DNA from 2 places in the Pectobacterium nicotianae genome. Region 2 is predicted to be linked to the other one. Evidence: predicted binding sites of a transcription regulator. Region 2 holds the regulator's gene; the other holds the start of a gene.
The links. Region 2 encodes Fur, which represses iron uptake genes when iron is present. Its sites were predicted from a motif close to ATAATAATGAGAACNACTATCAA; they were not measured.
Positions count from the first base shown of each region.

Region 1 (16,086 bases), 560 kb from region 2:
AGGGCATAGGTTGCCGATGATAATAGACCTTGCAGGACTTGGAAACCTGCAAGGCGATTGTATGACCTCAGGAAGGTAAAAAAGTTGAGCTTTTTTACCGGTGATGCACCTTTCTCGCCCTTGTCGGCAGCATATTTTAGGCTGCCAGCAGTTCTTTGGCATTTGCCAGCGTATTTTTGGTGACGGCGCTGCCGCCTAAGAGGCGTGCCAGTTCTTGTAGCCGAGCACGTTTATCCAACGGTTGCATCAGCGTTTCCGTTTCTGCACCGTCCGTTTGTTTACTCACGAAGAAGTGCTGATGACCGCAGCCCGCGACCTGTGGCAGGTGCGTCACGCACATAACCTGTGTAGATTCGCCGAGCTGGCGCAGCATTCTGCCGACGATGGCGGCGGTTGGTCCGCTAATACCTACATCGACTTCATCGAAGATCATCGCTGGTGTGTCCATTTTCTGCGCGGTGATCACCTGAATAATCAGTGCGATACGCGATAACTCACCGCCCGAGGCTACTTTTGCCAGCGTCTGATGCGGCTGGCCGGGGTTCGTCGTCACGCGGAATTCGATACTGTCGGCACCGGTGGCCGTCAGGTTGTCTGGCGTAAATTTCACATCAATGGTGAAGTGGCCGTGTGGCATTGCCAGTTCACGCATATTGGTGGTGATGAGCTGTGCCAGTTCGCTGGCGTGGTGCTGACGGCGCACGTGCAGCTGTTCTGCAAGGTGCAATGCCTGCTGATGGTATTCGCCGACGGAAGCGTTAAGCGCGTCGTGGTCGCTTTCCTGCTGTTCCAGCTGTTGCTGTTCTTCCAATAGCTGCTGATGGAACGCGGGGAGCGCTTCTGGAGCAACATGGTGCTTGCGTGCCAGCGCGAGCTGGCGCGACAGGCGTTGTTCCAGTTCATACAGCCGAATCGGATCGAGATCCATCTGCTCGCTGTAGTGGCGCAGCTCATCGCTGGCTTCGCTAAGTTGAATGCCGGCTTCTTCGAGCATGGACAGCACGCCAGACAGTTTGTCATCCATGCTGATGAGTTCGCCAAGCTGATGTTTTACGCTGTGCAGCATGCTGATGATGTTCTGCTCGTCGTCTTCGCTAAGCAGTTGCATAGCTTGTTGGCTCATCGTCAGTAGCTGACCGCTATTCGCCAGACGCTTATATTCAACGTCAATCTGCTCATATTCACCGGGCTGTGGGGCGAATTCGTTTAGCTCTTTTAATTGGTATTGCAGCAGTTCCCGGCGGGCTTCGCGCTCAATGGCCGCCTGTTGCAGCTGCGCCAGCGCGCGGCAACTTTGGTGCCACTGATGCCAAACCTGCTGCATAGCAACCAGCAGCTTTGGTTCATCGGCATAGGCATCCAGCAGGTGTTTTTGATGATCGGGGCGCAGCAGTAGCTGATGAGCATGCTGACCGTGCACCTGAATCAGATGCTGGCCGAGTTCACGCAGTTGAGACAGCGGCACGGCGGTGCCGTTAATAAAGCCGCGTGAACGACCATCGGCGCTAATGACGCGGCGTAGCAGACACTCGTTGCTGTCATCCAACTGGTTTTCTTCCAGCCACTGACGTGCCGTCGGGGTATCCGCCAGCGCAAAGCGGGCGCAAATGTCGGCGCGGGCAGCGCCCGGCCTGACCATGCTGGCGTCAGAACGATTTCCCAGACATAAACCGAGGGCATCAATCGCAATTGATTTCCCCGCACCGGTTTCCCCGGTGATTACGCTCATTCCTGACTGAAAATCGATTTCTAATTCGCGCACGATGGCGAAGTTACTGATAGTGAGTTGCGCCAGCATGATAAACCCCTGTATGTAATCACATGTGATTGCATACAGTATAAACTGGTTTTATATACAGTAAAGTGGCTGGGTAAAATTTTAGAATAATTTTTTTGACCAGCCGAGTTTAGAACTTAGAGTGTTGAAATAGCTGTAATTTTTTGGGTGAATCAGATTCAGGTAATGTTCGCTGCGGCGAATGAGGACTTCTTCGCCTTCCTGTACCGGTAACGCAATCTGGCTGTCGCAGCTGATTTCCAGGTCATTGGTAATGCAAGAAAATTTCAGCCGAATCGTGCTGCTGCTGTTGATGACCAGCGGGCGGGCAGACAGCGTATGCGGGAACATGGGCACCAGCGCAATCGCATCCAGCGACGGCGTCAGAATCGGGCCGCCAGCGGAAAGGGAATAGGCGGTGGAGCCGGTGGGCGTGGCGATAATCAGGCCGTCTGAACGCTGGGAGAAGGCGAATTTGTCATCAATATAAACTTCAAATTCAATCATATGCGCGACTTTCCCGGGGTGCAGCACCACTTCGTTAATGGCGGTACTGATGCTGTCCTGCTGGTTTGCGCGGCAAACGTGCGCTTCCAACATGAAACGCTGTTCGCTCAAATAATGGCCGTCGAGAACGTCAGAAAGCTGCTGCTGCGCCTGATCAGGATCGAGATCGGTCAGAAAACCGAGGTTGCCACGGTTCACACCGATCACCTTGATGTCATAGCGCGACAGCACGCGCGCTGCGCCGAGCATGTTGCCATCACCGCCAACGACAACCGCCAAATCCGCCTGCTGGCCGATGTCGGCAAGGCTCGCTGTCGGTGCGTCTTTTAGATTCAACTCACGGGCGATCTGCTGCTCGATCAGAACCGAGTAACCTTTGTCGGTGAGCCAGTGATAGAGCATCTCATGCGTTGCCAGCGCCGTTGGGTGGCGCGGATGGCCGACAATGCCAATACAATTAAACGGCCTGTTCATTGTAAGCGGTGTGTTCATTGCTGTTTTTGTCCTCAGCGTGGTGTATCGGCAGCGGCGGGAACCAATATATGACGGGTTCCCTTGAATCCCCGATTTTGATCCCCATAATAAGCAACTAGCGAGATTAATGCTAAACCGCGGAGAATTTCATGAGTAGTAAAGAACAGAAAACGCCTGACGAGCAAGTCCTGGATCAAAAGGAAGCAGCAAAAGGGCAGCAAGCGGATGCCGCGCCAGAGACGGCAGACGTAGCTGACCCGCGTGATGCGCGCATCGCAGAACTGGAAACTCAGTTGAGCGAACTGCAACAGCGTGAACGTGACAATATGCTTCGCGTCCGTGCTGAAGCCGATAACATTCGCCGCCGTGCGGAAATGGATGTTGAGAAAGCGCACAAATTTGCGGTAGAGAAATTTGCCAGCGAAATGCTGCCGGTTATCGACAACCTGGAACGTGCGCTGGATACGGCGGATAAATCCAACGAATCACTGGCTGCGATGATTGAAGGTATTGAACTGACGCTGAAATCGTTGTTGGATGCTGTACGCAAGTTTGGCATCGAAGTTGTGGGTGATGTGGGCGTACCGTTTAACCCAGAAGTGCATCAGGCAATGACGATGTTACCTTCGGCCGATCACCAGCCGAACCATGTCATGATGGTCATGCAAAAAGGCTATACGCTGAACGGTCGTTTGCTACGTCCGGCGATGGTCGCGGTATCAAAAGCACAAGACTGATTCTGTCTGCTTTTACGCACCATCGGCTTTTTACGTACCATAGTGACAGCGTATCTTCATTCCAAACCCCGTGCCCTGCATGGGGTTTTTTGTTTATATTTTGTTAAGATTTGTTTGATAAAAAAGATGTTTTTTAGGTTTTGAATGACTCATCATCATTAACTATCAAAAGAATTGGTATTACCACTCTAAATGCACTTGATAATCATTATCGTTTTTGTGAGAGTAATAAAACACCAGTGTTAGAAGGGTCATACTATGCCGGGTAGCCGTGTTATTGAATCAACAAGCCGCACATCGAGGAAGGTCAAACTGTCTTTGATGGGCCCGGCGTTTATCGCGGCGATTGGTTATATCGATCCGGGTAACTTTGCCACTAATATCCAGTCTGGCGCGGCCTATGGCTATACGCTGCTGTGGGTGGTGGTGTGGGCGAACCTGATGGCGATGCTGATCCAACTGCTGTCCGCCAAATTGGGGATCGCAACGGGTAAGAATCTGGCGGAACATATCCGCGATCGCTTTCCGCGTCCGGCCGTTTGGGCGTATTGGGTGCAAGCCGAAATTATTGCGATGGCGACCGATCTGGCCGAATTTATCGGTGCGGCGATTGGTTTCAAACTGCTCTTGGGCGTGTCGCTGCTGGAAGGCGCGATCCTCACCGCCATTGCAACCTTCCTGATTTTAATGCTGCAACAGCGCGGGCAGAAGCCGCTGGAGATGGTCATCGGCGGCCTGCTGCTGTTTGTTGCCGCGGCGTATATTGTCGAGTTGGTCTTCTCTCAGCCTGAGCTGTCCGCGTTAGCCAAAGGGATGGCGATTCCTAGTCTGCCAACCTCCGATGCCGTGCTGCTGGCCGCAGGCGTGTTGGGGGCGACCATTATGCCGCATGTGATTTATCTGCATTCTTCCCTGACACAGCATGAAGGTAGCCATACCCGTGCCGAGCGTTATTCGGCGACGAAAGTCGATGTCGCAATTGCGATGACCATCGCTGGATTCGTCAACCTGGCCATGATGGCGACGGCAGCGGCGGCGTTCCATTTCAGTGGTAATCAGGATATTGCCGATCTGGATAAAGCCTACCTCACGCTGGAGCCGCTGCTGGGTAAAGCCGCCGCGGTCATTTTCGGTCTGAGCCTGGTGGCTGCTGGCCTGTCCTCTACCGTCGTTGGCACGCTGGCGGGCCAAGTGGTGATGCAGGGATTCGTGCGTTTCCATATCCCACTTTGGGTGCGCCGCACCGTGACGATGCTGCCGTCGTTTATCGTGATTCTGTCCGGTATGGATCCGACGCGGGTGCTGGTGCTGAGTCAGGTGGTGCTGAGCTTCGGGATTGCGCTGGCGCTGGTTCCCTTGCTGTCCTTCACCGGCAACCGTGAACTGATGGGGTCGATGGTTAACGGCAAATGGGTTCAGCGCATCGGGCAACTTATTGTCGTACTGGTAGTTTCTCTCAATATGTATCTGCTGATTGATACGATGTTGGGGATATAAAGCGGGTGCCACCGATTGTTACGTCAGAATAGCGTGGCACCTTTCCACTCTTTATCACCAGCTTTCTTACTTGCTGGCCTTCCTCAACTCCGTCACCGGCACGCCGCCGATTCCCCAGTTGTCCGTTTCGACCTCATCAATTACCACCACGGTGGTTTTGGGGTTTTTGTTTAGCACATCGACCAGCAGTTGGGTCACGCCTTCAATCAATTGACGCTTTTGTTCAGCGGTGACGCCTTCATTGGTGATTTTGATGTTGACGTATGGCATGGATTCTCCGGGATGATGGTTATGGCTGACGGTAGGGAAAACAGAGCCCTGCCGCGATAAAAAGTGCTGCTGCGCTACACAGGATCGCTGGCGCGACAGCGTGGGTATTCGTCAGGGCGCTGGTGAGCAGTGGGCCAAGAATCTGGCCGATGCCGTAAGTGAGCGTCACCAGCCCAAGCAGGTTGATGCCGTGCGGTGCGCGTAGCCGCTTGGCTAAGGGCATCACCAGCGAGGTCGTTCCCATAAAAGTAGCACCAAAGCCGATACAGCTGAATATCAATGCCACGGGGGAGTGGCTGAACAGCGTCAACAGGACGCAGCTTCCCTGAATGAGCAGGTTTGCTGTCAGGCAGGATAACGTTCCCCAGCGGCTGGCAGCCCATAGCCAGAAAAAACAGCCAGGAATCACCGCCAGCCCAACCAGCGACCATAAATGCAGGGACAAACGCGGCATGTCCAGTGCGGTCACCATCAACGGCAGATAGGTAGCGATGATGATGTACCCGAAGCCCGCGAGGCCGTACAGCAGTGCAAGCCGTCGCCAGCCAAGTAGAGGCGGTTCATCAGCATTGACCATCGGTTGACGTGCGACGGTGGATTGATGCGGTGAAAGGATAAGTAGGGCGAACATAAGTAGTACGGCGATCAAAGCCGCACCCCACCACAATGGCTCGGCGGTGAGGGCGTAATGCCGTCCGATGACGATGTATTCATTGCCCAACACGATCCCCACGCCAACCCCGGCATAGAGCGAGGCGATAACGAGAGGATTCCTTGTGTGGTGCAAAATAGTCAAAGAACCGAAGATCATCATCGCTGCGCTGGCGATCCCAGCGAGGAAGCGAACGATCATGACCAGCGTCGTATCGGTGGTCAGAGCCATCGCGAAGAGCAAAACGCCGGTTGCGGCCGCTGCGGCAAACAGCAGGAACATGGGTTGAGCGGTTGAAGCGCGGCGGCTAAAAGAGAAAAACAGGCTACCGAACAGATAGCCGGCGTAGTTCGCGCTGGCAATATAGGACAGTTGACCGAAGGTGAAGCGACCTTCCTCCAGCATCACAGGCAGCATCGGCGTATACAAAAAGCGCCCTAGTCCCATTCCTAACGCCAGCACGATCGTCCCGAAAAGGGCAAGAACCAGCGTATCCGATTGGGCGATATAGCGAGGACGTTCCGTCATTCGATGGCTCAGGGGTGAGAGAGTATGTCGTTATCCTGCCCGTTTTCTCGTCAAATGAAAGTGAATAGTAATGAGCAGGTTGGTGACGCAGAAAGAACGTTCTTTGGCAGGAAAACGACGGAGAGATACGTGCAACGGATATATCAAGCCCGACTCCGCTGGAGCGATCTCGCGGGAGTCGGGCTTTTTTACCGCGGCTGCGGTTAAGCGATGGTTTTACTGAACGCATCGACGGCAACAATCGCGTGGGCGACGTCTTCGGCCGTTAGCCTGCTGTCCAGATTTTTCAACGTATCGGCGTCACTGCACGCCAGTTCACCCACTTTGATCAGATTCTCAAACGGCTCATTTTCCAGATGCAGATCTTTTAACAAGGTCGGCATGTTGATGGCGCGGTAGAAGCGGATGTAGTGGGCGATTTCCTCATCAGGCCGCTGCTCCAGCACCATATGCGTTAACGTGCCGTAGGCAACTTTTTCTCCGTGTGTGAGGTGGTGGATATCGCCTTTGATCGCGGTAAATCCGTTGTGGATGGCGTGCGCGCCAGCCAGCCCGCCGTTCTCAAAGCCCAGACCGGAAAGCAGCGTGTTGGCTTCAACCACGGATTCTACCGCCGGTGTGACCACGCCTTTTTCCACGGCTTTATAGGCGCTGTAGCCATAGGTTAGCAGCGTTGTTTCGCAGGTTTCGGCAATTGCCATGCCCGCCAGCGTGGGTTTACCGCCCACCATGGAGAGGGCGTGAGAGCGCTGAACGGCCTGTGCTTCGACAAACGTGGCCAGGCCATCGGCAATGCCGGAGGCGAACAGACGCGCGGGTGCCTGCGCACACACGGCGGTATCGACCAGCACCAGATCGGGGTTCTTATTGTAAAAGCGGTAGGATTCAAACACGCCGTCATCGGTATAGATGACGGACAGCGCGCTGCACGGTGCATCCGTTGAGGCCACGGTTGGGACGATAGCGACGTTGTGTTTTAGCTCATCGGCGACGGCTTTTGCCGTATCCAGCGTTTTGCCGCCACCTAATCCAACGACGATATTCGTCCCTGCGTCACGCGCCAGCTTGGCAAGACGGGTGATTTCGTTGCTGGAAGCCTCACCGTTAAAACGCTCGTAATGGTGTCCGATGCTCGCCTGTTTGAGTGAGGCATCGACGCGCTGGCCGATGATGTCCCACACCGTGCTGTCCGCCATCAGAAACGCTTTCGCACCCAGCGGCTTGAGCTGTTCGCCCAGTAGATCCAGCACGCCGCGACCCTGAACATATTTTCCAGGTGAAGAGAAAATGAAATGACTCATGTTATCTACCTCGATGATGTTATTGGAGAAGTGATGCGGTATTGAATCCGCGTAAATCATGGAAGGCGGTTGCGATAAGCGCGTTATGACGAACTGACGGTGGTTATAGGGCGACGAAAACGCAGCGACTTCCCGGAACGTGAGTTACTGAAGATTCAGTATAGACAATGCACACAGGCTGGCTGAAAAGTACGGCCGGGTTGCCGAGGATTTCGTGTTATGTAAATCATGTGGTTAGCGTTTATTGAACGAGATGTTTCCGTTTGGCTTACGTTGCACAGCCCGTTTATGCTGGGGCTAAAAGGGGATATGATGAATTTGCACCGTTATAATGAAAACGATTGTAACGAAGCGTTATCACCAAAAAATCCCTTCAGTCATCGAGCATCGAGGTGTTTGCATGTCGTCTCCCATTGATATCGTCGAAAAGAAGCTGCTATCCGATAATTGGTATATTCTGAATAAATATACATTTGATTTAAAAAGAAATAATGGCGGCGTCGTTCGCCAGGTTCGTGAGGTTTATGACCGTGGTGATGGCGCGACGATTCTGCTGTACAACCGGGCGAAAGGCACGGTGATTCTGACACGACAATTCCGTATTCCTACCTACGTCAACGGCAACGAAAGCGGCATGCTGCTGGAAACCTGCGCGGGTTTGCTGGACGACCATTCGCCCGAAGAATGTATCCGTAACGAGGCCATCGAAGAAACCGGCTATGCGATCGGCAACGTGGAAAAGCTGTTCTATGCCTACATGTCGCCGGGCAGCGTGACGGAGCGTGTGTACTTTTTCGCTGCTGAATACGATGAGTCGCAGAGGGATAATCTGGGCGGTGGTGTGGAAGATGAAGATATCGAGGTGCTGGAACTGCCGTTCAGCGAAGTCGTCGCGATGATGAACGATGGCCGAATTAAAGACGGCAAGACCATCATGCTGCTACAGCACGCGATCATCCGCGGCTGGTTTGCCAAGGCATAGGCATATTTTGCGGCACACGGGTATCCCCATGTGCCGCTTGATTTTCTGTGGTAACGCTTTCATTTTTGCGTAATTCCACGGTGAAGGGGGGATTATGGTTAATATGAGCTGATTAACCTTTTTACACTGTTATTTTTTGTTTTATTTTCAATGGTATGTGGTGGTTTTTGTTTTTGTTTTCATCATTTTTATGGGCTGGTATGGGCTTTATAGGAGGAAATTTTTCCTAAATTTTTTGTATTTAGATCGAATATTTAGTCATTTTTCTCCCTGTTGTGTGACCCGTATCACCGGATGAAAGAATGTAAGCGGTGTAACTCGTTGCTTCATTATGCAGTAACTCATATTCTCTCTTTACAAAAAGTAAAGAAGGACTGCTCTGATGAAGATCAAGAATAAAGTATCTACCCTATTTGCAGTTTCATTCCTCACGCTGGGCTTATCGAGTCATAGCCTGGCTGCTGAAGTCACCGTGTGGGCCTGGGATCCTAACTTCAATGTCGCGGCAATGCATGAGGCATCGTCGATATATAAAAAAGCCGATCCAAGTTTTAGTCTGAAAGTGATCGACTCAGGTAAAGAAGATATTGAGCAGAAATTAAATACCATGTTGGCTTCAGGGGTTAAAAACTCGCTTCCTGATATTGTGCTTATTGAAGATTATAATGCTCAGAAATATCTTCAGGCTTATCCTGACTCGTTTATCCCATTACAGGATGCTATCGATTATAGCCAGTTTGCACCTTATAAAACGAAAGTGATGACGGTAGGGGATAAGGTATACGGTGTTCCTTTTGATTCCGGCGTGGCGGGAATGTTCTATCGACTCGATTATCTGGAGGCTGCCGGATATAAAGAGAGTGATATGGTGAATATTACCTGGGATAAATATATTGAAATCGGTAAGCAGGTAAAAGCGAAAACCGGTGTTGATATGCTGACCTACGATATGAATGATGTGGTTCTCCCTCATATTATGATGCAGTCCGGTGGAGAATGGTTCTTCGATAATCAAGGGCAACTCAACCTCACCAAAAACAATGCACTGAAAGAAACGTTAAAAACGATTAAAGCGATTAATGACGCGAAAATTGCACGTCCTATCTCAGGCTGGTCGAGCTTCGTCGGGAGTTTTAATGCCGGAAAATCGGCGAGTGTGGTTTCTGGTGTATGGGTGATTGGCTCCATTAAAAGTGCTGAAGATCAGAAAGGAAAATGGCGTGTTGCGCCGATCCCACGGCTGAACCTCGACAAAGCGGTACATGCTTCCAATCAGGGGGGATCGAGCTGGTATGTCTTAAAAGGTGGCAAAAATACTAAACAGGCGATTGAATTTTTGCAGAAAACCTTTGCGGCAGATAGCAATATGTATCAAACCCTTTTGGTTGATCGCGGTGCGCTCGCCACCTTCCTTCCCGCCACTTCCGGCCCTGCTTACGCGGTACACGATCCGTTCTTTGGCGGGCAACCCGTGTTTGCTGATTTCTCTAAATGGGTGACTGAAATTCCACAGGTTTCCTATGGAATGTATACCCAGGAAGTGGATAACGCCATTGCTGCTGAAATACCTGCATTACTGAAAGGCGATTCTGTTGATGACGTTTTAAAACGCGCCGAAGCGACATTAAAAAATCAGATTATGCAGTAGCGAGTGTGAGCTTGAGGGCGGCAAGCCCTCAAGTATTTCTCTCCAGAAATCGATGGTGTGATAATGATGTATAAACCTAAAATGAATAGGCTTTATAACATCAACGGCTGGGCTTTTGTCGCTACCGCTGTTGGGTTAATTGCCTTAATGACGATATACCCTATTTTCAAATCACTTTGGCTTTCTTTTCAGTCTGGCCGTGGTGTGGTGACACAATTTGTTGGCCTGGGAAATATCATTCGTTTATTCAGTGATCCTATGTTCAAAACGGCACTTTGGAATACCTTAACGTTTCTGGTAATCCAAGTTCCCATTATGATTCTATTATCACTGGCTATTTCTTCTTGTTTGAACTCGTCTCAGCTTAAATATCGTCAATGGTTTAGAATAGCGATTTTTTTACCCTGTGTAACCTCACTGGTGGCCTACTCCATTCTTTTCAAGAGTATGTTTGAACTGGATGGCGTGATTAATTCATTCTTGCTGTTTATTCATGTTATTGACGATCCGATTCCGTGGTTATCCGATCCTTTCTGGGCGAAAGTGACCATCATTATTGCCATTACATGGCGTTGGACGGGATATAACATGATATTTTATCTTTCAGCTATGCAGAATATTGATAAATCGATTTATGAGGCCGCCCGAGTCGATGGTGTCAGCCCAATTAAGCAGTTTTTCTTCATCACCATACCTTTATTGAAACCGGTTATTCTTTTTACCAGTGTGACATCAACCATTGGCACATTACAGCTGTTTGATGAAGTCATGAATATCACGAATGGTGGCCCAGCAAATGCGACGCTGACGTTATCGCTTTATATTTATAATCTGTCATTCAAATTTGTACCGAACTTTGGCTATGCGGCAACGGTTTCATACGTGATTGTTGTTTTTTCAGCAATACTTGCGCTGATTCAGTTTAAAGCAGCACGGAAGGGATAATATGAGAAAAAGTAAAATTAACAGCATACTGATGCATATTTTTCTCGTGCTGATGAGCATTTTCTCGCTTTTCCCATTCTATTGGATGGTGGTATCGAGCACGAATAGCACCAGCCAAATCAACATGGGGAAATTCACGTTTGGCGATCAATTACTGGTCAACTTTACCAATCTGACGAGTCAGGTGGATCTGGCATTAGTGTTTTGGAATACCTCAAAGATTGCGTTGATTAGCACGGTATCGACGCTGGTGGTGTGCTCTATCGCGGGTTATGCCTTTGAGATTTATTCCAGCAAGAATCGTGAACGTGTCTATGTGGCGCTATTAACGACGATGATGATCCCGTTTGCGGCATTAATGATCCCGCTTTTCACCATGTTTGGTAAGGCTGGCTTACTGGATACGCATTTTGCCGTTGTCATGCCGACGGTGGCCGGAGCCTTTATTATTTTCTACTTTAGGCAATGTACGAAAACGTTTCCGAGAGAGTTGATCGATGCTGCGCGCGTGGAAAGCGTCGCGGAGTGGAAAATTTTTCTGTATGTCTACGTACCGATTATGCGAGCCAGCTATTCCGCTGCATTTATCATTGTTTTTATGACGTCATGGAATGCCTTTCTCTGGCCGCTTATTGTCCTCCAGTCTAATGAATTAAAGACGATTAATCTGGTGTTATCCAGCTTTGCTTCTGCCTATTCTCCAGACTTCGGGCTTATTATGGTGGGAACAGTCATCTCTACTCTTCCTAGCTTACTTATCTTCTTCGCCATGCAAAAGCAATTTATCGCCAGCATGACGGGCGCAGTGAAGTAATACGCGCGCAATGGCAAATTAAGTTTGAGGTTCAACATGGCTGATATTTTATTAAAAAATATAGTGAAGCGTTACGATAAGACTGAAACCATCCATCGTATTAATCTTGAGATTAATTCAGGCGAATTTGTGGTCTTCGTCGGCCCGTCGGGGTGTGGTAAATCGACGTTGCTGAGAATGATCGCAGGATTGGAAGATATCACGGATGGCGAAATTCATATTGATAACCGTTTAGTTAACCATTTCGATCCCGCAGAGCGGGGGATTGCGATGGTGTTCCAGTCTTACGCGCTGTACCCGCATATGACGGTGGCTGAAAATATGGGGTTTGGGTTGAGAATGAACGGGCACCCCAAAGCTGAAGTCGAAAAAATGGTGCGCAAGGCCGCGATGACGCTCCAGCTAGAAGCACTGTTAGACCGCACACCGAAACAGTTGTCTGGCGGTCAGCGTCAGCGTGTTGCGATTGGGCGTGCCATTGTGCGCGATCCTAAAGTGTTCTTATTCGATGAGCCCTTATCGAACCTCGATGCCGAATTACGCGTGGAAATGCGTTTACAGATTGCCCGGCTTCATCAGGAAATGCGTAACACCATGGTTTATGTGACGCACGATCAAGTCGAAGCGATGACGCTGGCGGATAAAATTGTGGTGTTAAACAAGGGATATATTGAGCAGGTTGGGACACCGATGGCGCTCTACCATAAGCCAGAAAATCTTTTTGTCGCTGGTTTTATCGGTTCGCCGAATATGAATTTTCTACCTGGCGAAGTGCTACAGGTTGAAGGGAGCAACGTGAGTATCTTGATCAATAAACTCAATACACTTTCCGTTAATCTTGCTAACCACGGGTTGTGCGCCGATCAGAAAATTACCGTGGGTATTCGCCCTGAACACCTGAGTATTGACCCGAACGGTGGGGACGTCAGCTTGTCGATCACGAGTGAGGTCACGGAAAGGTTGGGCAATGCGACCTATATTTTTGGTGCGTATTCTGGCGTTAATAATTTCAAGGTTCATTTGTCGGGTGATAATAGTATTGTGCCTTACTCAACGATTCCGCTGACGTGCCGTAGTGAACATCTGCACTTTTTTGATGAAAATGGAAAACGGATTAATTAAAAATAAAATGTCTGTCATGACGAGGATAACGCCATAGAAAACGTCATGTTAAATAAGTGAAAAAATTAGAAAATAGCTAAGCAGCCATTAATGGCTGCTTGGTTTATTCTGTGAAATTTATTTTTACCAGTATCCCCTCTATTTTTAATCTGTACCTGGGTATTTATGTAATAAATACCCTTTAAGCGTGTTACCTCAAGGAGAAATGAATGAAAAAGAATAATTATTCAGGAATCATCTCTATATTGTTAATGCTGTTTATAGGGTTCATGTCAGCCAATCTGGCGAAAGCAGCGCAGCCGTTTGCTTATGGCGCGGATATTGGCTGGGTAAAACAATTAGAAGATCGAGGGGTAAGCTGGCGTGATGATGCAGGAACGCCGCGCGATGTATTACAGATATTGCGCGATCACGGCATAAACGCTGTGCGGCTGCGTATTTTCGTTAATCCCGACCCCAGCGCGCTATGGCATAAAGATAATACGACCTGGACGATGCTTGGCTATACGGATAAAACCCGCGTGGTGGATGCCGCGCAGCGCGCCAAAGTGATGGGAATGCGCGTCATGGTGGATTTCCACTACAGTGATGTTTTCGCGGATCCGGGTCATCAAATAAAGCCAGCGGCGTGGGCGAACTACAATCTGAGTCAATTAACGACGGCCGTTTATAATCACACTCATGAAGTGATGACTGCGTTGGTATCCGCTGGCGTGACGCCGGAATGGGTGCAGGTCGGCAACGAAATGAACCCGGGAATTTTACTCCCGGAAGGCAGTACCAGCCGGTTTGCCAATCTAACGCAGCTACTGAATGCGGGCTATGATGCGGTTAAAGCGGTCAGCCCTTCCTCTAAGGTGATCAGCCATCTGGCGCATGGGAATAATAATTCAAACTCTCGCTGGTTTTTTGACAATTTCCTCACCACGCACGGTGGGAAAACCGATGTGATTGGCTTTTCGTTCTATCCCTACTGGGAAGGGAAAAACTATTGGGAGCTCACTGGTGCTCTGGCGAGCAATCTCAATGATATGGCGAGCCGATATGGTAAGGAAGTCATGGTCGTTGAAGTCGGCGGTTTGGAAACCAACCCGACAGACAGTTACTGGACGATTAGGGATACGATTAATCTTGTTAAAGCGGTGCCGGGAAATAAAGGAATTGGGGTTTTTTATTGGGAACCTGCGGGTAATGCAAAGGTGTTACCGGACGGCTACGCGTTAGGCGCGACGACGCAAGTTTCAACCAATGTATTGCAATTTACCCGAGCGCTGGACGCGTTTGCCGAATCACAAATCAATTTCATCAACGGAACCCGTTATAAGATCGCTAATCGACATAGTGGTAAATCGCTTAATGTTGTGAGCGGTTCGCGTGAAGACGGCGCATGGGTTGAACAATACAGTGACGGCAACTGGGACAGCCAGCGTTTTTATTTTAATGCGATTGGCAATGGTTATTTCAATCTGGTGAATGTGAATAGCGGAAAGTACATTGATGTTAATTTCAGTGCCAATGAGGATGGTGCGCAAATTCTCCAAATGTATAACACCGGCCATTTTAGCCAGCAATGGCTGATTTTAGATGCTGGCGATGGCTATTATAAAATCATGAATAGGAACAGTGGGAAGCTTTTGGATGTTAACAGCCGTTCAACAGAGAACGGTGCATCCGGTATTCAATGGCATGATAATGGGGGATGGAATCAGCTGTGGAAAATAACCGCTAATTGACGTTCTCTGGCCGCGTAGCTTGCTTACGTGGCCGCTTTATTGGTAAGGATAGGAAAGATAAGTGCACGTATTATAAAAGGGCATCGTTGAGTGTGAAGCTTTCGCGCCAAACCATCTCATAACCAATCTGTACGTGTTTTTTATAATAGCGTCCTGCCACCAATTCTAAAAACAGATCGACGGCGGCTTCGCCCATTTCAGTGGGGTAAAGTCGCATTGTGGTCAAACTGGGATTGAGATGTTGTGCTGTGGGGATGTCATTCATCCCAATCACTTTTATTTGCTTAGGAATGGCAATACCTTTCTCTTGAATCGCCCGGTACACGCCAATAGCGATAATGTCTGTCGCCGCGAACACGACATCAGGCCACTCTTTTTGTTGCAGCAACTCATTCATCGCCTGATAGCCGGACTCAATACAGAATAACTGACTGACCTTGCATCGCGACTCGTCGTAGATATTGTGTTTTTGCGTTATCTCCTGAAATACATGCAACCGGCTTTCATTGTTCCCTATAAATGCGGGGCGCTGAGCGCCGCTATTCACAATGTAATGTAATACTTCGCGTGCGGCCGCTTCCCGATCAAAAAGCACGGCGTCACATTGTTTATCGAGAGGGGCCGAGTCGATAAAAATCAGGTTTTTATTTAATGAATAAATTAAGGCGATGTCGCTATCGCTAAAGTGACCTACGCAAATGATCGCCTGCGCCTGAGCTAAAGTCTGGCTATTGGATGATAAATTGGTGGTGAATAGATTGCGTAACGAAATATTAAAATGGTGGCAGCGGTTTTCAATGCCAATACGCATTGCGGTGAAATAAGGGTCGTTAAGTTCTTCTGAGGGCGTAAGAAAGTGGACGACGGCGAGATTTAATACGTTTTCATTATCCATTTTGAAATGAGAGCGGACAACAAGCGAGTTCTCTAACCTTTTTTTCTGCTGCTTACGTTGTGTAGGCGATAAATAGGCCAACTCATGGGCGATTTTCTTGATGAGTTGGCGCTTTTCTTTGGTTATGGACAGGCTGGGATCGTTATTAAGTACGCGAGAAACGGTCGAGGCTGCCACCCCAGCTTTTTGAGCGATATCTGTAAT
Region 1 covers NZ_CP096821.1:3,983,762-3,999,847, reverse strand. Annotated here, with positions in the region: gene recN (DNA repair protein RecN) at 137-1,798, opposite strand; gene nadK (NAD(+) kinase) at 1,880-2,758, opposite strand; gene grpE (nucleotide exchange factor GrpE) at 2,908-3,495, shown strand; gene MYB54_RS17775 (Nramp family divalent metal transporter) at 3,754-4,992, shown strand; gene MYB54_RS17770 (2-hydroxymuconate tautomerase family protein) at 5,059-5,262, opposite strand; gene MYB54_RS17765 (MFS transporter) at 5,282-6,442, opposite strand; gene MYB54_RS17760 (glycerol dehydrogenase) at 6,646-7,743, opposite strand; gene nudK (GDP-mannose pyrophosphatase NudK) at 8,144-8,725, shown strand; gene MYB54_RS17750 (ABC transporter substrate-binding protein) at 9,108-10,373, shown strand; gene MYB54_RS17745 (carbohydrate ABC transporter permease) at 10,437-11,318, shown strand; gene MYB54_RS17740 (carbohydrate ABC transporter permease) at 11,320-12,132, shown strand; gene MYB54_RS17735 (ABC transporter ATP-binding protein) at 12,169-13,254, shown strand; gene MYB54_RS17730 (glycosyl hydrolase 53 family protein) at 13,464-14,987, shown strand; gene MYB54_RS17725 (LacI family DNA-binding transcriptional regulator) at 15,058-16,086, opposite strand, start outside.
Region 1: MYB54_RS17775 (Nramp family divalent metal transporter) is a predicted target of Fur. The motif match lies at 3,694-3,716, and genes of this name have one in related genera.

Region 2 (16,086 bases):
GGCTGTGCGCCCGTGTTGACGTCAACGATAGACAGACGTTCGTGAGCCAGAATGGCTTTGTCGCTGGCATAAACGCCGGACCAGTCTGGCCCGCGGTGACGCATCAAACGGGATAACTCCAGCGCTTTCTTACGCAGTTCAACAGGATCGCTTTTCAGATCAAGCACACCAAAAATAGAACACATACATGACTCCCAGTAATGACAGGTTCGAACTCAGTGCCATTGATTTAGCATCAAAGTGCCATAGGAATTCAATATTATTTAATGAAAAAAGCCATCGGCGTGGTGTTTCGTTAATTTATTCGGTTTTTTGATGTTGATTCGTCAAATTCATAGAAGGGAAAGGCCGAATTTTTAGGGATTACATAATCCGGCCAGAAAGGGAATCAGGCATTTTCGAGCAATTGCTGTAGCAGCACGCCGTTCAGCATCGCCCGTTTGACCAGAGCGAACGCGCTGATAGCGGAAAGGTGGTTGAGGCTGGATATCTCAATCGGCAGGTTGTGACGAAATTCTTTCAGCACCTGTGCGTTGATGCAGCGTTGGATCGCAGGAAGCAGCGTTTTTTCTGCTTCGGTGATTTCACCAGCAATCACGACTTTCTGAGGATTGAACAGGTTGATTGCGATGGACAGCGCTTTGCCCAGATTGAGTCCGGCCTGTTCGATGACTTCACGGGCGAGGGCATCACCACGGTTTGCCGCTTTGCAAATCGCAGAAATCGTGCAGCTATCGATAGAAAGCTTACTGGGATAGCCCTGACCCAGCAGGTGTTGTACGCGTTGTTCAATGGCGGCGTTGGCGACGACGGTTTCCAGACAGCCGAAATTGCCGCAGTGGCAGCGATCGCCAAGTGGATCGATCTGAATATGGCCGATCTCGCCCACGTTGCCGTTACTGCCGAGAAAAATTTGCCCGTTGACGAGAATACCCGCGCCTGTGCCGCGATGGACGCGTACCAGGATGGAATCCAGTGAATCGTGGGTGGCACCGAAATAGTGTTCTGCCAGCGCCAGGCTGCGGATATCGTGACCGACAAAGCTGGTAACGTTGAAGTGACGTTGCAGATTTTCGACCAGTTGCCAGTTATTCGCGCTGATGTGTGGCATATAGCGGACGATGCCCGCAACGGGATCAACCAGCCCCGGCAGCACAACCGAGATCGCAATGAGCTCGCGAATACGGCGCTGATGGCTGGCGATAAAGCCACTGATAACATGAAAGAGTGCGGCTTCTAGCGACTCCTGCGTTTTTTCTTGTAGATCGTAGTGCGCTTCTTCCAGCGCTTTTCCCTGCAAATCGTACAGCGCAATGGTGACGTCATAGCGACCAAGGCGTACCGCTATGGTATGGAAAGGGCGGTTTTCAGTGATAATCGAAATGGCGCGTCTGCCGCCGGTGGAGGCCTGTTGATCGACTTCTTTGATGAGCCCACGTTCCAGAAGCTGGCGGGTGATTTTGGTCACGCTGGCGGGGGCAAGCTGGCTCTGTTCTGCTATCTGAATTCGTGAGATCGGACCCTGCTGGTCAATCAGGCGGTAAACCACCGCGCTGTTTAATTGCTTAACCAGATCGACATTCCCTATCTGCGCTTGTCCGCCTGTGGTCATTAAGAAGTTACTCGCTTAGGTTTAACTCAACGTTGGGGTAAACCTTATCTCAGTTTACCTCAACGTATTTCCGCTTTACCCCAAGGCGTTTCTCGTTTTATCCCCAAACAGGATTACCGTTAACAAACGTCTTGAGAATGTGATAGTCACGGTCAAAGACGGTCAGGTTGGCCACTTTACCGCTTTCAATACTGCCTAACTGCTTATCCACGCCGATGGCGCGCGCAGGGTAGAGCGTTGCCATCCGAATCGCCTCATCCAGCGCGATGCCCGCGTGTTCGACGCTATTACGTACGGCGTCGATCATCGTCAGTGCCGAACCGCTCAGGGTGCCGTGTTCATCGACACAAATACCATCACGGTAGTATATGGTTTTACCAGCAAAAATGAACTGGTCAATATCCGCGCCGGCCGGTGCCGTGGCGTCGGTCACCAGCACCAATTTATCGCCCTTGATACGTTTACTGTTGCGAATATTGGCCCAGTCAACGTGTCGTCCATCCGCGATAATACCGCAATAGACTTCCGGGGCGTCGTAAATCGCGCCGACCAATCCGGGTTCGCGGCCTGTCAGATACGGCATGGCGTTGAACAGGTGGGTAGCGAAACGAATACCAGCGGCAAAACCCCGCTTCGCCTGTTCCCAGGTGGCGTTGGAATGCCCGGCAGAGACGATAATGCCCGCCGCTGTTAGCTGGCGGATAACCGACGGTTCGACTTCTTCCGGTGCCAGCGTGATTTTCGTAATGGCATCCGCGTTGGCGCACAGGAAGTCGACGAGTTCCTGCGTTGGTTTGCGAATAAAGGCAGGGTCATGTGTGCCTTTCTTGAGTACATTCAGCCACGGACCTTCGAGATGCAGCCCTAGCGCCTGATGCTTATTCTGCGCCAGCCAGTCTCTCATCACATCGATGCTGTGCTTCATAAATGCATCGCTGGAGGTAATCAGCGTAGGTAAAAAACTGGTACAACCTGAACGCTCGTTCGCCTGCTGCATGATCTCCAGCGTCTTGACGGAGATCGTGTCCAGCGAGTCGTTGAACTGCACGCCGCCGCAGCCGTTCAACTGGAGATCGATAAAACCCGGGGCGAGGAACGCACCGCTCAGGTCGTGTTGTTCAATGCCGGCAGGAAGCTCGGCAAGTGGGCAGACTCGTTCGATCAGCCCATCAGCAATCACGACGGCGTGATTATCCAGAATCTGATGGCCGGTGAAGATCCGGCTATGGGTTAATGCGTACATCATCGACTCCCGCATCGGTTAGAGATTTTTCATGCTTTCCGTTTCTAACTCACGGAAATATTTAACAGTTTTTACCTTCAGCTCCATTGTTGAAGGCTCGTCACAAACCATGATGGCTTTGGCGTGAAGCTGCAGACAGCTGATGGTCCACATATGGTTAACGTTGCCTTCTACTGCAGCCTGTAGCGCCTGCGCCTTGTTACGACCGGTCACCAGAATCATCACTTCTTCGGCATCCAGCAACGTACCGACGCCCACGGTCAGGGCAAATTTAGGCACCAGACTGACGTCCCCGCCGAAGAAACGGGAATTAGCGATACGGGTTTCTTCTGTCAACGTTTTGATGCGGGTGCGGGAGGCCAGAGAGGAGGCGGGTTCATTGAAGGCGATATGTCCATCATTGCCCACGCCGCCCATGAAAAGATGAATTTTCCCGTAGGACTTTATTTTCTCTTCATAGCGGCGACATTCTGCTGTGGTGTCTTCTGCGTTGCCGTTCAACAGGTTAATGTTTTCACGCGGAATATCAACGTGATTGAAGAAATTCTGATGCATGAAGGTATGATAGCTTTCTGGATGGTCGGTCGGCAGACCGACATATTCATCCATATTGAAGGTGACAACGTGTTTGAAGCTCACGAGATCGGCTTTGTGCATGGCGACCAGCGATTTGTAGGCCTCCAGCGGTGAACTGCCCGTCGGCAATCCCAGAATAAAAGGGCGCTCTGCGCTGGGCTTGAAAGCGTTAATTTTCTCAACGATGTGGCGGGCGGCCCATTTTCCGACGTCGGCGGCGGTGGTTAAAGGAATGAGTCTCATCGGCGCTCTCCTGATTTTTTAGTGGAATTAAATACGTTATTGCGCAAATCGCGCCAGTTGCGCGTTTTGTCTATGCATTAAAATTAGTCTACTCCGTTTTTTTTAATCTTGAAATAAGTTGGGGTTTTATTCAGGTATAAACTTTTTGTATGCAGTTTTTTGGTGATTTTTATCACATAATTACGGGGTTTAATTTGTGTAGCGAATTATTTTTCTTACACTCCCCCTAAGAACCACCGCTGCCACGTTTTCTCGACAATGACGTTTTCGACAGCGACGTTCTTCGGCAGTGAAATTTATTGGCAGGTTTGTTTGCCCCACAACATTTCATTACCTCGCAAAGGTAAGAGAGGGAAAAGTGAGTACTCTGAGCTATTTACAAAAAGTCGGTCGGGCATTGATGGTGCCTGTCGCGACGCTGCCTGCTGCCGCTATCCTGATGGGGATAGGTTACTGGATTGATCCGGTTGGCTGGGGAAGCGAGAACGCGTTGGCGGCTCTCCTCATCAAATCGGGTGAGGCGATTATCGGGCATATGGCCGTGCTGTTTGCTGTCGGTGTCGCGTACGGTATGTCGAAAGATAAAGATGGTGCGGCGGCATTGACCGGTTTTGTCGGTTATCTGGTACTGACCACGCTGTGTTCACCGGCCGTTGTTGCCATGATCCAACGGATCCCTGTTGAACAGGTACCCGCCGCATTTGGCAAGATTGAAAACCAGTTCATCGGGATTCTGGTCGGTGTCATGTCCGCTGAACTGTATAACCGCTTCAGTCAGGTTGAATTGCCTAAAGCACTGTCTTTCTTCAGCGGACGCCGTTTGGTTCCGATTCTGGTTTCTTTCCTGATGATTCTGGTGGCGTTCATTTTAATGTACGTCTGGCCGGTGATTTACAATGCGCTGGTGTCGTTCGGTGAACACATTCAACGGATGGGGTCGGTCGGCGCTGGGGTTTATGCCTTCTTTAACCGCTTGTTGATTCCTGTTGGATTGCACCATGCACTGAATTCCGTGTTCTGGTTTGATGTCGCGGGTATCAACGATATTCCTAACTTCCTGGCCGGCCAACAGTCTATCGATTCTGGTAAAGCCGTCGTGGGGATCACTGGACGTTATCAGGCAGGCTTCTTCCCGATTATGATGTTTGGTTTGCCGGGTGCCGCGCTGGCGATTTATCACTGCGCACGCCCTGAAAACAAAAGCAAAGTGGCCGGGATTATGCTGGCGGCGGCATTTGCTTCCTTCTTTACTGGGATCACTGAGCCGCTGGAATTCTCCTTCATGTTTGTTGCGCCGGTGCTGTATTTCCTGCATGCGTTGCTGACCGGTTTTTCTGTCTTTATCGCAGCCAGCATGCATTGGATTGCCGGTTTTGGTTTCAGTGCGGGTCTGGTCGATATGGTGCTGTCCTCACGTAACCCGCTGGCCACCCAGTGGTACATGCTGCTTGCTCAGGGGCTGGTATTCTTCGTCATTTACTATGTGGTGTTCCGCTTTACCATCACTCGCTTCAATCTGTTAACGCCAGGACGTGAGCTGGCTGTGAGCGGTAGCGAAGCCGATGGCTATGACGTGAGCACGGCGTCTGCAGGTGAGAAATCAAGCGATACGGCGACGCTGGCGCGGGGCTATTTGCAGGCACTTGGCGGAAAAGCCAATCTGACGGGCATTGATGCCTGTATCACACGTCTGCGTTTGAACGTGGCTGATTCCTCTCTGGTTGATGATGCACAGGCAAAACGTCTTGGCGCGGCGGGCGTTATTCGTCTGAATAAGCAGAGCGTACAGATTGTGGTGGGTACGCAGGCTGAATCGATAGCGACCGCGCTGAAAGCAGAGTATGACAAGATATAATGACAAGGTGTAATACGACGATGTTGATCGTTTAACGCGGTGTTATACCGATGAAATGGATAGGGCGAGATAGCAATCTCGCCCTTTTTTTTCGTTATGAATAATTAAATGAAACTAACGGTTGTTTCCCAGCGTAGCTTGTTGGATCATTGTCGGTTATACGTCGTTTTAGCATTGAGGAATGAAGAATGAGTGAGGCTGAAGCCCGCCCAACCAACTTTATCCGTCAGATTATTGATGAAGATCTGGCGTCCGGTAAGCATGACCATATTCAGACGCGTTTCCCGCCAGAGCCGAACGGCTATCTGCATATTGGGCATGCAAAGTCTATTTGCCTGAATTTTGGTATCGCGCGTGACTATCAGGGGCAATGCAACCTGCGTTTTGACGATACCAATCCGGTAAAAGAAGACATCGAATACGTTGAGTCGATCAAACGTGACGTTGAGTGGCTGGGTTTTTCATGGAGCGGCGACGTTCGCTATTCTTCTGATTATTTCGATCAACTGCACGCTTATGCGGTTGAGCTGATCGGTAAAGGGCTGGCTTACGTTGATGAACTGACGCCTGAGCAGATTCGCGAATACCGCGGTACGCTGACGGCACCGGGCAAAAACAGCCCTTACCGCGATCGCACCGTGCAGGAAAACCTGACTCTGTTTGAAAAAATGCGTAACGGTGGGTTTGCGGAAGGTACAGCCTGCCTGCGTGCAAAAATCGATATGGCATCGTCCTTTATCGTGATGCGCGATCCGGTGTTGTATCGCATTAAATTTGCCGATCACCACCAGACGGGCAACAAGTGGTGCATCTACCCGATGTATGACTTCACCCACTGCATTTCCGATGCGCTGGAAGGGATCACGCATTCGCTGTGTACGCTGGAATTCCAGGACAACCGCCGTCTGTATGACTGGGTGCTGGATAACATCACCATTCCTTGCCATCCACGTCAGTACGAGTTCTCCCGCCTCAATCTCGAATACGCGATTATGTCCAAGCGTAAGCTGAATCAACTGGTGGTGGAAAACGTCGTTGAAGGATGGGACGATCCGCGTATGCCGACCATCTCTGGTCTGCGTCGTCGTGGTTATAGCGCAGCCTCTATCCGTGAATTCTGTGTGCGCATCGGCGTAACGAAACAGGATAACAACGTGGAAATGGCCGCGCTTGAGTCCTGTATCCGCGACGACCTGAATGAGAACGCGCCGCGTGCCATGGCGGTGCTGGATCCGGTCAAAGTCGTGATCGAGAATCTGTCAGCCGAGCACGAAGAGTTTGTCGCGATGCCAAACCATCCGAACAAGCCAGAAATGGGTTCACGTCAGGTCGCATTCAGTCGCGATGTTTACATCGATCGTGCTGACTTCCGTGAAGAAGCCAACAAGCAGTACAAGCGTCTGGTGCTGGGTAAAGAAGTGCGTCTGCGTAACGCTTATGTGATCAAAGCAGAGCGCATTGAAAAAGACGAGCAGGGTACTATCACCACGATTTACTGTAGCTATGATGCGGAAACGCTGAGCAAAGATCCGGCTGATGGTCGTAAAGTGAAAGGCGTTATCCACTGGGTTTCTGCGGCTCACGCGGTACCAGCTGAATTCCGCTTGTACGATCGCCTGTTCAGTGTGGCAAACCCTGGCGCGGCGGAAGACTTCCTGTCGACGATTAATCCAGATTCACTGAAAACTACGCAAGGTTTTGTGGAAGCAAGCCTGGCGCAGGCAGAAGCTGAGAAAGCGTATCAGTTTGAGCGTGAAGGCTATTTCTGTGCTGACCGCGTTTACTCCAGTGCAGAACATCTGGTGTTTAACCGTACGGTTGGGCTACGTGATACCTGGGTAGGCTAAGGCCACCAGTTAGAAGACAAAAATAAAACCGCCTCGGCGGTTTTATTTTTTTATGCGGTCGATTTATCGTGTGGAATCGTGCAGGGTTTCATCCTCTCGGCAATCCCCTTCACTGCAATGCCCATAAAGATACAGACTGTGGTTGGACAGTTTAATGCCGTGTCTTTCTGCGATCTCACGTTGACGTGCTTCGATATATTCATCGCGGAATTCAATGACTTTGCCACAGTCGAGGCAAATTAAGTGATCGTGATGATGCTGCTGCGTCAATTCAAAGACGGATTTGCCACCTTCGAAGTTATGACGGGTTACGATACCCGCATCATCAAACTGGTTGAGTACGCGATAGACGGTAGCGAGACCAATCTCTTCGCCCATATCAATCAGTTTCTTATATAAATCTTCCGCACTGACGTGATGGCAGACAGGGTCCTGTAACACTTCCAGTATTTTCAGTCTTGGAAGAGTGACTTTCAGGCCGGCCTTCTTTAATGCGGTATTGTTGTCAGTCATGCGGGTTTAATCCTGTTGCTTACTTATCAATGGAGGCTGCCTAGCCTATGACATCGGTCGGCTCAAAAAATGCAAAAGCGTCTCAATTATAGAACCGCGCATACAAAATGAAAACAAGGGAATGTTAACAATATTGTCCCCATTCACACTATTGGTATACAACGCAATTCGTTGTTGATGAATGAGGAAATGATGATGCACATACAAAGCCGATGGGATTATTGTACAGGTTTACTGATAGAAGTTAAAAAAATGTATCAATTATTATGAAAGGTTTTACCTATCAATGCTGTTTTCGGCTCTGATAGGGATTATCAGAGCCGAAATGGCTTAGCCAACCAGTTCTTTCAGGTTCAGCTCATCGCTGATCTGTTTCACCCACGTTGTTACGCGTTCGCTGGTCAGTTCAGGCTGACGGTCTTCATCGATAGCCAGGCCGATGAAGTGATTGTCGTCGGCGAGCCCTTTAGAGGCTTCAAAGTAATAGCCCTCTGTTGGCCAGTGGCCGACAATTGTCGCGCCGCGAGGCTCAATAATGTCACGGATGGTGCCCATGGCATCACAGAAGTATTCTGCATAATCTTCCTGATCGCCGCAGCCAAACAGGGCAACCAATTTTCCTGTGAAATCCACTTCTTCCAGCGACGGGAAGAAGTCATCCCAATCGCACTGAGCTTCACCGTAATACCAGGTTGGAATACCCAGCAGCAGAATATCGAAACCTTCGAGGTCTTCTTTGCTGCTTTTGGCGATGTCATGAACATCAGCGACGTTGGTGCCTAACTGCTGTTGAATCGTTTTGGCGATGTTTTCAGTGTTGCCGGTATCACTGCCAAAGAATATTCCGATGAGTGCCATGAATTAAATAACCTCTTGATTCCTAATGGTATGGTGTAATGTTTCACCCACTTATCTGTTAATAATAACAGACACTCACATCGGGAGAAACTCGTATCGGTAAGGATGCGTAAATCAAGAGCGTGTGACGTGCGAAGGTGAGTAAGGAAACGAAACGTATCTCTGTGTGATACTAAATTCCTCATAATGAATAGGGTTTATGTTATTGTCTGAGATTCAGTACACATTTCCTTAATATAATTACGGTTATATATTTGCAACGATGTTTCATTTTTTATGGATGTATTTTTTATTTCTCTGGTTGTTTCAATTGTAATTAAAAGCAGACTTCTGTTTGTGAAAAATAAAAATCACGGAGCGGTACGTTACTATTCCTGAGAGTTAAAATGCACACAAAAGATAATGTTTTATAGGACTGAAAATCTGTAACATTTCTCGGGAATATTCTTAATGAATGGAAATAAGAACTATAACCATTTGCAGCTGAAACGATGCAATCATGAAAGAAAGGGTTTTATTCTTTTGATGTTAAAGAATAAAATGAAAACTCATCTCAAATCACCTTATTGCCTAATGGTATGTCCGTGCCAACACAAGCAGGACGCGGGTGCGCGGCACGTTTGATTGCAACTCTCTGATTAAAATACTTATATCTATAGAAATAGGTGAATTTATTCTCAGTGTGAAAAATTATATTAATAAATATAGCGAGAACGCTAAATATTCTCTGTATTTAGCCGATGAGTTAGCGTGGTTTTTGAGTTTTCAACTCGGTGAAATGTGAACGCTAGGGAGAAGTGACCTGTTTCATGGTGTGAATTTTCTGATTCATATCGGTTGATTAGCGATAAAAATCTTTTTAACCATTTTCCTGATTTGGAGTGAGCTATGAAACTTATAAAAAATATTGCCATCAGAACCGCGATGCTGTGGGTTCTGGGCATTTTTTGTGTTCTTTGGGGTGGCGTGTCGATATATACCATGTTCTCTTTTAAAGAGATGACGGCGACCTCGAAAACCAGCACCTTGCTGGTTCAGAACATGAATTTTATCAACCAGGGCAACGATCAATATTTCCGAATGGTAACCCGTCTGGCGCGTGCAGTTGATGCTCGTCGCAGCGGTGATAATGCTACCGCAGATAAAGAGCAGGCTTCTGCACTTGTCGCGTTGGATAAACTGAAATCTGATTTGGTGGCGTTTAATGCTATCGATCATGCGGGTCTGGATGCTGCGCTGGTACAGGCGGTCAGCCGTGACTGGAATAACCTGGTGACTCAGGGCGTTGAACCGCTTTACCAAAAGGCCGTTGCCAACGCGCTGGATGACTACCAAAATCAGGCCAAGAACGTTGTGCCACCATTGAGTCGTCAGTTTGGCGCCTCTCTCTCAGCATTCAGTAACGCCAGCGCAGAGAAATTTGATGCCGCAGGTGTTCGTTTTGAACAAATCACCACGATTGGACAGAACATTTTGCTGAGCGGGTTGATTATCGGCCTGGTCATGCTGTTCCTGACCGACCGCTATCTGGTGGTATGTCTGGTTCGTCCGTTAAACGATCTGCGCTATCACTTTAGCGTGATTGCTTCCGGCCACTTGGGCAAACCGATTCTGGACTTTGGTAATAACTGTGTCGGTCGCTTGTTCCCACTGCTGCGTGAAATGCAGGGGAGTTTGGCTAGCACGGTTAGCACGATCAGAAACAGCACGGATTCCATCTATCAGGGTGCTTCTGAGATTGCCGCAGGCAACAACGATCTGTCTTCACGTACCGAAGAGCAGGCTTCCGCGCTGGAAGAAACTGCGGCGAGCATGGAGCAACTGACGGCAACGGTGAAACAGAACGCCGAAAACGCCAACCACGCCAGCCAACTGGCATTACAAGCCTCGACAACGGCGAAGAAGGGCGGTGAAATCGTTGAGAACGTGGTGAAAACCATGGCGGAAATCTCCGGCAGTTCGAGAAAAATCGCAGAGATCACCACTGTGATTAACGGCATCGCGTTCCAGACCAACATTCTGGCGTTGAACGCGGCGGTAGAAGCGGCGCGTGCGGGTGAACAAGGTCGCGGGTTTGCCGTGGTGGCGGGCGAAGTCCGCAGCCTGGCGCAGCGCAGTGCGCAGGCAGCGAAAGAGATTGAAGGGCTGATTTCTGAGTCTGTTCGCTGTGTGGATACCGGCTCCAATCTGGTTAGCGACGCGGGTGACACCATGCAGGATATCGTTCGTGCGGTGACTAACGTGACGGATATCATGGGCGAAATTGCGTCGGCATCGGAAGAACAAAGCAAAGGGATTGCGCAGGTTGGTCAGGCCGTGGCAGAAATGGACAGCGTGACGCAGCAAAACGCCGCGTTGGTTGAACAGGCCTCGTCAGCAGCCTTGTCGCTGGAAGAGCAGGCGGCGCTGTTGAACCAGACTGTATCGCTGTTCCAACTGTCCGATACGCAGTCAGGACTGCAAGTGGCGGCAAAACCGGTGCAGAAAACGCCGGCGATTGCCCCGCGTGCAAGCAAGGCGCTACCGCCCAGTAACGACAACTGGGAAAAGTTCTAAGCGTCGTTTTAATCTGAGATAGCGTGTGTAATCTTGGGTGAATGTTCAGGCGGCGTCAGAAATGGCGCCGCACAAGATGTGAATACTTAAGTTATTTATAAATATCAGGTTACGTCAATCAGGATTGCTGTTCGGCCAACTGCGCCAGCAGCATCTCTTCAATCAATTCACTGCGGCTAATGTTCCGCTCTTCAGCAAGGCTGTTCAGGATATCGACGGCGTCGCTGTTAATCTTTAATTCAACACGGCGCAACCCACGAACTTTATCGCGACGTAGTTGATTACGCTTGTTGATTCTTAGTTGTTCGTCACGCGTGAGCGGGTTGGTCTTGGGGCGGCCCGGACGACGCTCGTCTGCGAACAGATCCAGTGTGGTGCGATCCGTTTGTTCTTTTGCCATAAGTAATGATACTGCAAGGTATTCGGACCAAAATACACCGCGCTGCCCGTCTTGTTTAAAAGATACAACCGATGCCTATTCTCATCCTGCTACAGGATTGTCAGGTGGCGGTTTTCTATCTGTGAAACATGTTGGGAGTGATGCGTGCATTTTGATGAAGTGGTTACAATGCTTGTGGCTGAATCAGCCGTCCCTCTACTGCGGGCGCCATCATACCCTAGCCGCACTGGCGGCGACAACGGTTAACTGCCGCCGTTATCATGAATCCGCCAGTGTCAGTGTCGTCTGGTTAATTCGTGTCCAGAAAACGGTGGATAGCGCGCAAAACCGCATCGGGTTTTTCTGAATGAACCCAGTGTCCAGCACCGCTGATCACATGCGCACGCGCTGCTGGGAATTGACGCAATAGCGAATCGCGGTAGGAATCGTCCAGATAGGGAGAATCGCCGCCGCGAATGAACAGAATTGGCCCTTGCCAGGCCGGAACCTCTTGCCAACCAACGATGTTTTCGTACTCATCCCACAGCACTGGCACGTTAAAGCGCCACTCTCCCTGTTGGAAGGATTTCAGCAAAAACTGAATTACGCCGTCTTCTTTTATGTGCTGGCGCATGAGTGTTGTCGCTTCTGCGCGTGATGTCACGCCCGCTTCCGTTACGGCACGCAGCGCGGCAAAGATCGTGTCGTGGCGACGCACCTGATAATCCACCGGTGCGATATCAATGGCGACCAGCTTGTCCAATCGTTCGGGAATGAGCGCGCTGAGCGCCATAGCGACTTTTCCGCCCATTGAATGCCCAATAACGATAGTGCGTTCGATGTTCAGTTCATCCAGTAATGCCAGCACATCCTGCGCCATCGCTGGGTAGTTCATCTGCGATGAACGCGGCGACAAACCGTGATTACGTAAATCGATTTGCAGAATGTCATGCGTGTTTTGCAAATCCCGGCCCAATACGCCAAGGTTATCTAATGTACCAAACAGGCCATGAATCAGGACGACAGGGAGCTTATCTGTGGGCTGGTGCGCATTTTGCCAGCGATGATTCAATTTCATGGTGAAGTTCATTCAGAGAGACATGGGCTTAGGGTATCATGACTTTAGAATGAATGTTGTCGCTGAAGGAACAGTATAGCCACTTGAAGGGATGTGAAAGGCATTGGGGCATAGTCTGACTTTTGCTATTGTCCCATTATGCCGCTGTTCGATAATGTTTGAACGCCTGTATAATCCTTTTGATTTGAGTCATCTATCCATCGATGTCGGGTTACAGAAAGGAAAATGTCTCTGTAATTTGCATGGTAATGGGTAAAAACAGCACTGGATAAAGATGAAAACTATTGAAGTCGACGAAGAGCTTTATCGTTATATTGCCAGCCACACACAGCATATTGGTGAGAGCGCATCAGATATTTTACGGCGCATGCTGAAATTTACCGCTGGGCAGCCTGTCACAACGCCTGCGGTAACGGCTGCCGCAACGACGACGTCTCAGCCTGCCGCTGCACCGAGCCCGCGTGATCGGGTACGAACCCTGCGTGAGCTGCTGCTGTCGGATGAATACGCTGAACAGAATAAAGCCATCAATCGCTTTATGCTGGTTCTGTCCACGCTGTATACCTTATCGCCGCAGGAATTTGCTGCCGCGACAGAATCTCTTCATGGCCGCACCCGCGTCTATTTCGCGGGCGACCAGCAAACGTTGCTTCAGCATGGCACACACACCAAGCCCAAGCATATTCCGGGCACGCCATACTGGGTGATTACCAACACGAATACCGGTCGTAAACGCAGCATGGTTGAGCACATCATGCTGACGATGCAGTTCCCAGCGGAACTGACAGAAAAAGTGTGCGGAACCATCTAATTATTTATCTATAGCCTATATCAACCACTTATCTAACTACAGCGTTAGGGAGAAGCGCCAATGGCTAATCACCCAAGGGCCGGACAGCCTGCCCGGCAGAGCGATTTGATTAATGTGGCACAGTTAACGTCACAATATTATGTGCTGCGCCCGGAAGTCGGCAACACAGCGCACGCGGTGAAATTCGGTACGTCTGGCCATCGCGGTAGCGCGGGGCGTCATAGCTTTAATGAACCGCACATTCTGGCGATTGCGCAGGCGATTGCAGAAGAGCGTAAAAAGCAAGGCATCAGCGGCCCGTGCTATGTCGGTAAAGATACTCACGCGCTCTCCGAGCCGGCGTTTATCTCCGTGCTGGAGGTGCTGGCTGCCAACGGCGTGGATGTGATCGTTCAGTTGGATAATGGTTTTACGCCAACGCCTGCGGTGTCTAACGCGATTCTGGTTCACAATCGTCAGGGCGGTGCGCTGGCGGACGGCATTGTGATTACGCCGTCCCACAACCCGCCGGAAGATGGCGGGATCAAATATAATCCGCCGAACGGTGGCCCTGCGGATACCAACCTTACCAGTGTGATTGAGACGCGTGCGAACGCGCTACTGGCGGATGAACTGCGTGACGTGAAGCGCATTACGCTGGATCAGGCATTGAATAGCGGACACGTCCATGAACAGGATCTGGTTCAGGCCTATGTCGAAGGGCTGGCTAGCGTGGTGGACATGGCGGCGATCCAACGCGCCGGTCTGAAGCTGGGCGTCGACCCGCTGGGCGGTTCCGGTATTGCCTACTGGCAGCGTATCGCAGAGCACTACAAGCTGGATCTGACACTGGTGAACGATGCCGTCGATCAGACATTCCGCTTTATGTCGCTGGATCATGACGGTGTGATCCGTATGGATTGCTCGTCAGAATTCGCGATGGGTGGGCTGCTGGCGCTGCGTGACAAATTCGATCTGGCGTTTGCCAACGATCCTGATTATGACCGCCACGGTATTGTCACGCCTTCCGGGCTGATGAACCCGAACCACTATCTGGCGGTGGCGATCAACTATCTGTTCCAGCACCGTCCTCAGTGGGGACAATCTGTTGCTGTCGGCAAAACGTTGGTATCCAGTGCGATGATCGATCGCGTAGTGGCAGATTTGGGCCGTAAGCTGGTAGAAGTGCCGGTTGGCTTCAAATGGTTCGTTGACGGCCTGTATGACGGCAGCTTTGGCTTCGGCGGTGAAGAGAGTGCGGGGGCGTCTTTCCTGCGCTTTGACGGCACGCCGTGGTCGACGGACAAAGACGGCATCATTCTGTGTCTGCTGGCGGCGGAAATTACGGCCGTGACGGGTAAAAACCCGCAGCAGCACTATGATGAGCTGGCACAGCGTTTTGGCGCGCCGAGCTACAACCGTATTCAGGCTTCCGCGACGCATGCGCAAAAAGCGGTGCTGTCTAAGCTGTCACCTGAGCAGGTATCAGCCAGCACGCTGGCGGGCGATCCGATTACTGCACGCCTGACCGCTGCGCCGGGTAACGGTGCATCGATTGGTGGCTTGAAAGTGATGACGGAGAACGGCTGGTTTGCTGCGCGTCCTTCCGGTACGGAAGAAGCCTACAAGATCTATTGTGAAAGTTTCCTCGGGGCGGAACACCGCGAGCGAATCGAGAAAGAAGCGGTAGAAATTGTCAGTGCGGTACTCGCAACGGCTAAATAAGTGAAAAGGCGCTGCTTGCAGCGCCTTTCAGACTGCTGACAAAGTCCGCAGAGCGGGTGTAACGGATAGATCGTAAAGACGCTGCAAGTACGTCCATATAAGCTCGGGTTGCGCAGATATGAATCTCATCCCTGAGATTCACCCTTTCAGGGCCGTCGCAAGCGACGTTCAAAAACGTTCCTGACGTTTTTGTCCCTGGCGCAAACGCTTTACTCTTCTATTCCGTTACTCCCGTTTTCATTCGGCAAATAGGTTTGTTCAACGGTCTGCTTTTTTTATCTTGTACGGACAGAAAACGCAGAACGCCTTTATCCCAACGCGACCAGTAGCGCTCCGACGGAAATCAGCGCCACGCCGGCTCCCGCCATCAGCGAAATTTTTTCTCCCAGCAGAATGACTGCCAGTACGACCGCGAAGACCACGCTGAGCTTATCGATCGGCGCGACCTGTGCGACGTTACCGTTCTTCAACGCCACAAAGTAAAATAGCCACGACAGCGCACCGGCAACGCCGCTGAGCACAATAAACAACAGGGCTTTCTTATTGGCGACAATCTCACCGACCAGCGCCAGCTTGCCCTGTGCGACCACCACGCCCACCAGAAAAAGTGCCATGATGACGGCACGAATTGCTGTCGCCGTATTGGCGTCCAAATTTTGCAGACCGATCTTGCCAAATATCGCGACCATCGCGGCGCATACAGCAGACAGCAAGGCGTAAATTAACCAACTACTCATGACGGCGTATTCCTGAAGAAAAGACAGGCACGTACTGCGGGAGCGGTTCTCCACGGACGTTGCCTGATACAGGA
Region 2 covers NZ_CP096821.1:3,428,554-3,444,639, reverse strand. Annotated here, with positions in the region: gene asnB (asparagine synthase B) at 1-185, opposite strand, end outside; gene nagC (DNA-binding transcriptional regulator NagC) at 389-1,612, opposite strand; gene nagA (N-acetylglucosamine-6-phosphate deacetylase) at 1,710-2,855, opposite strand; gene nagB (glucosamine-6-phosphate deaminase) at 2,874-3,674, opposite strand; gene nagE (N-acetylglucosamine-specific PTS transporter subunit IIBC) at 4,033-5,529, shown strand; gene glnS (glutamine--tRNA ligase) at 5,718-7,376, shown strand; gene fur (ferric iron uptake transcriptional regulator) at 7,440-7,889, opposite strand; gene fldA (flavodoxin FldA) at 8,220-8,747, opposite strand; gene MYB54_RS15375 (methyl-accepting chemotaxis protein) at 9,636-11,303, shown strand; gene ybfE (LexA regulated protein) at 11,422-11,703, opposite strand; gene ybfF (esterase) at 11,993-12,760, opposite strand; gene seqA (replication initiation negative regulator SeqA) at 13,035-13,571, shown strand; gene pgm (phosphoglucomutase (alpha-D-glucose-1,6-bisphosphate-dependent)) at 13,632-15,275, shown strand; gene MYB54_RS15350 (EamA family transporter) at 15,584-16,012, opposite strand.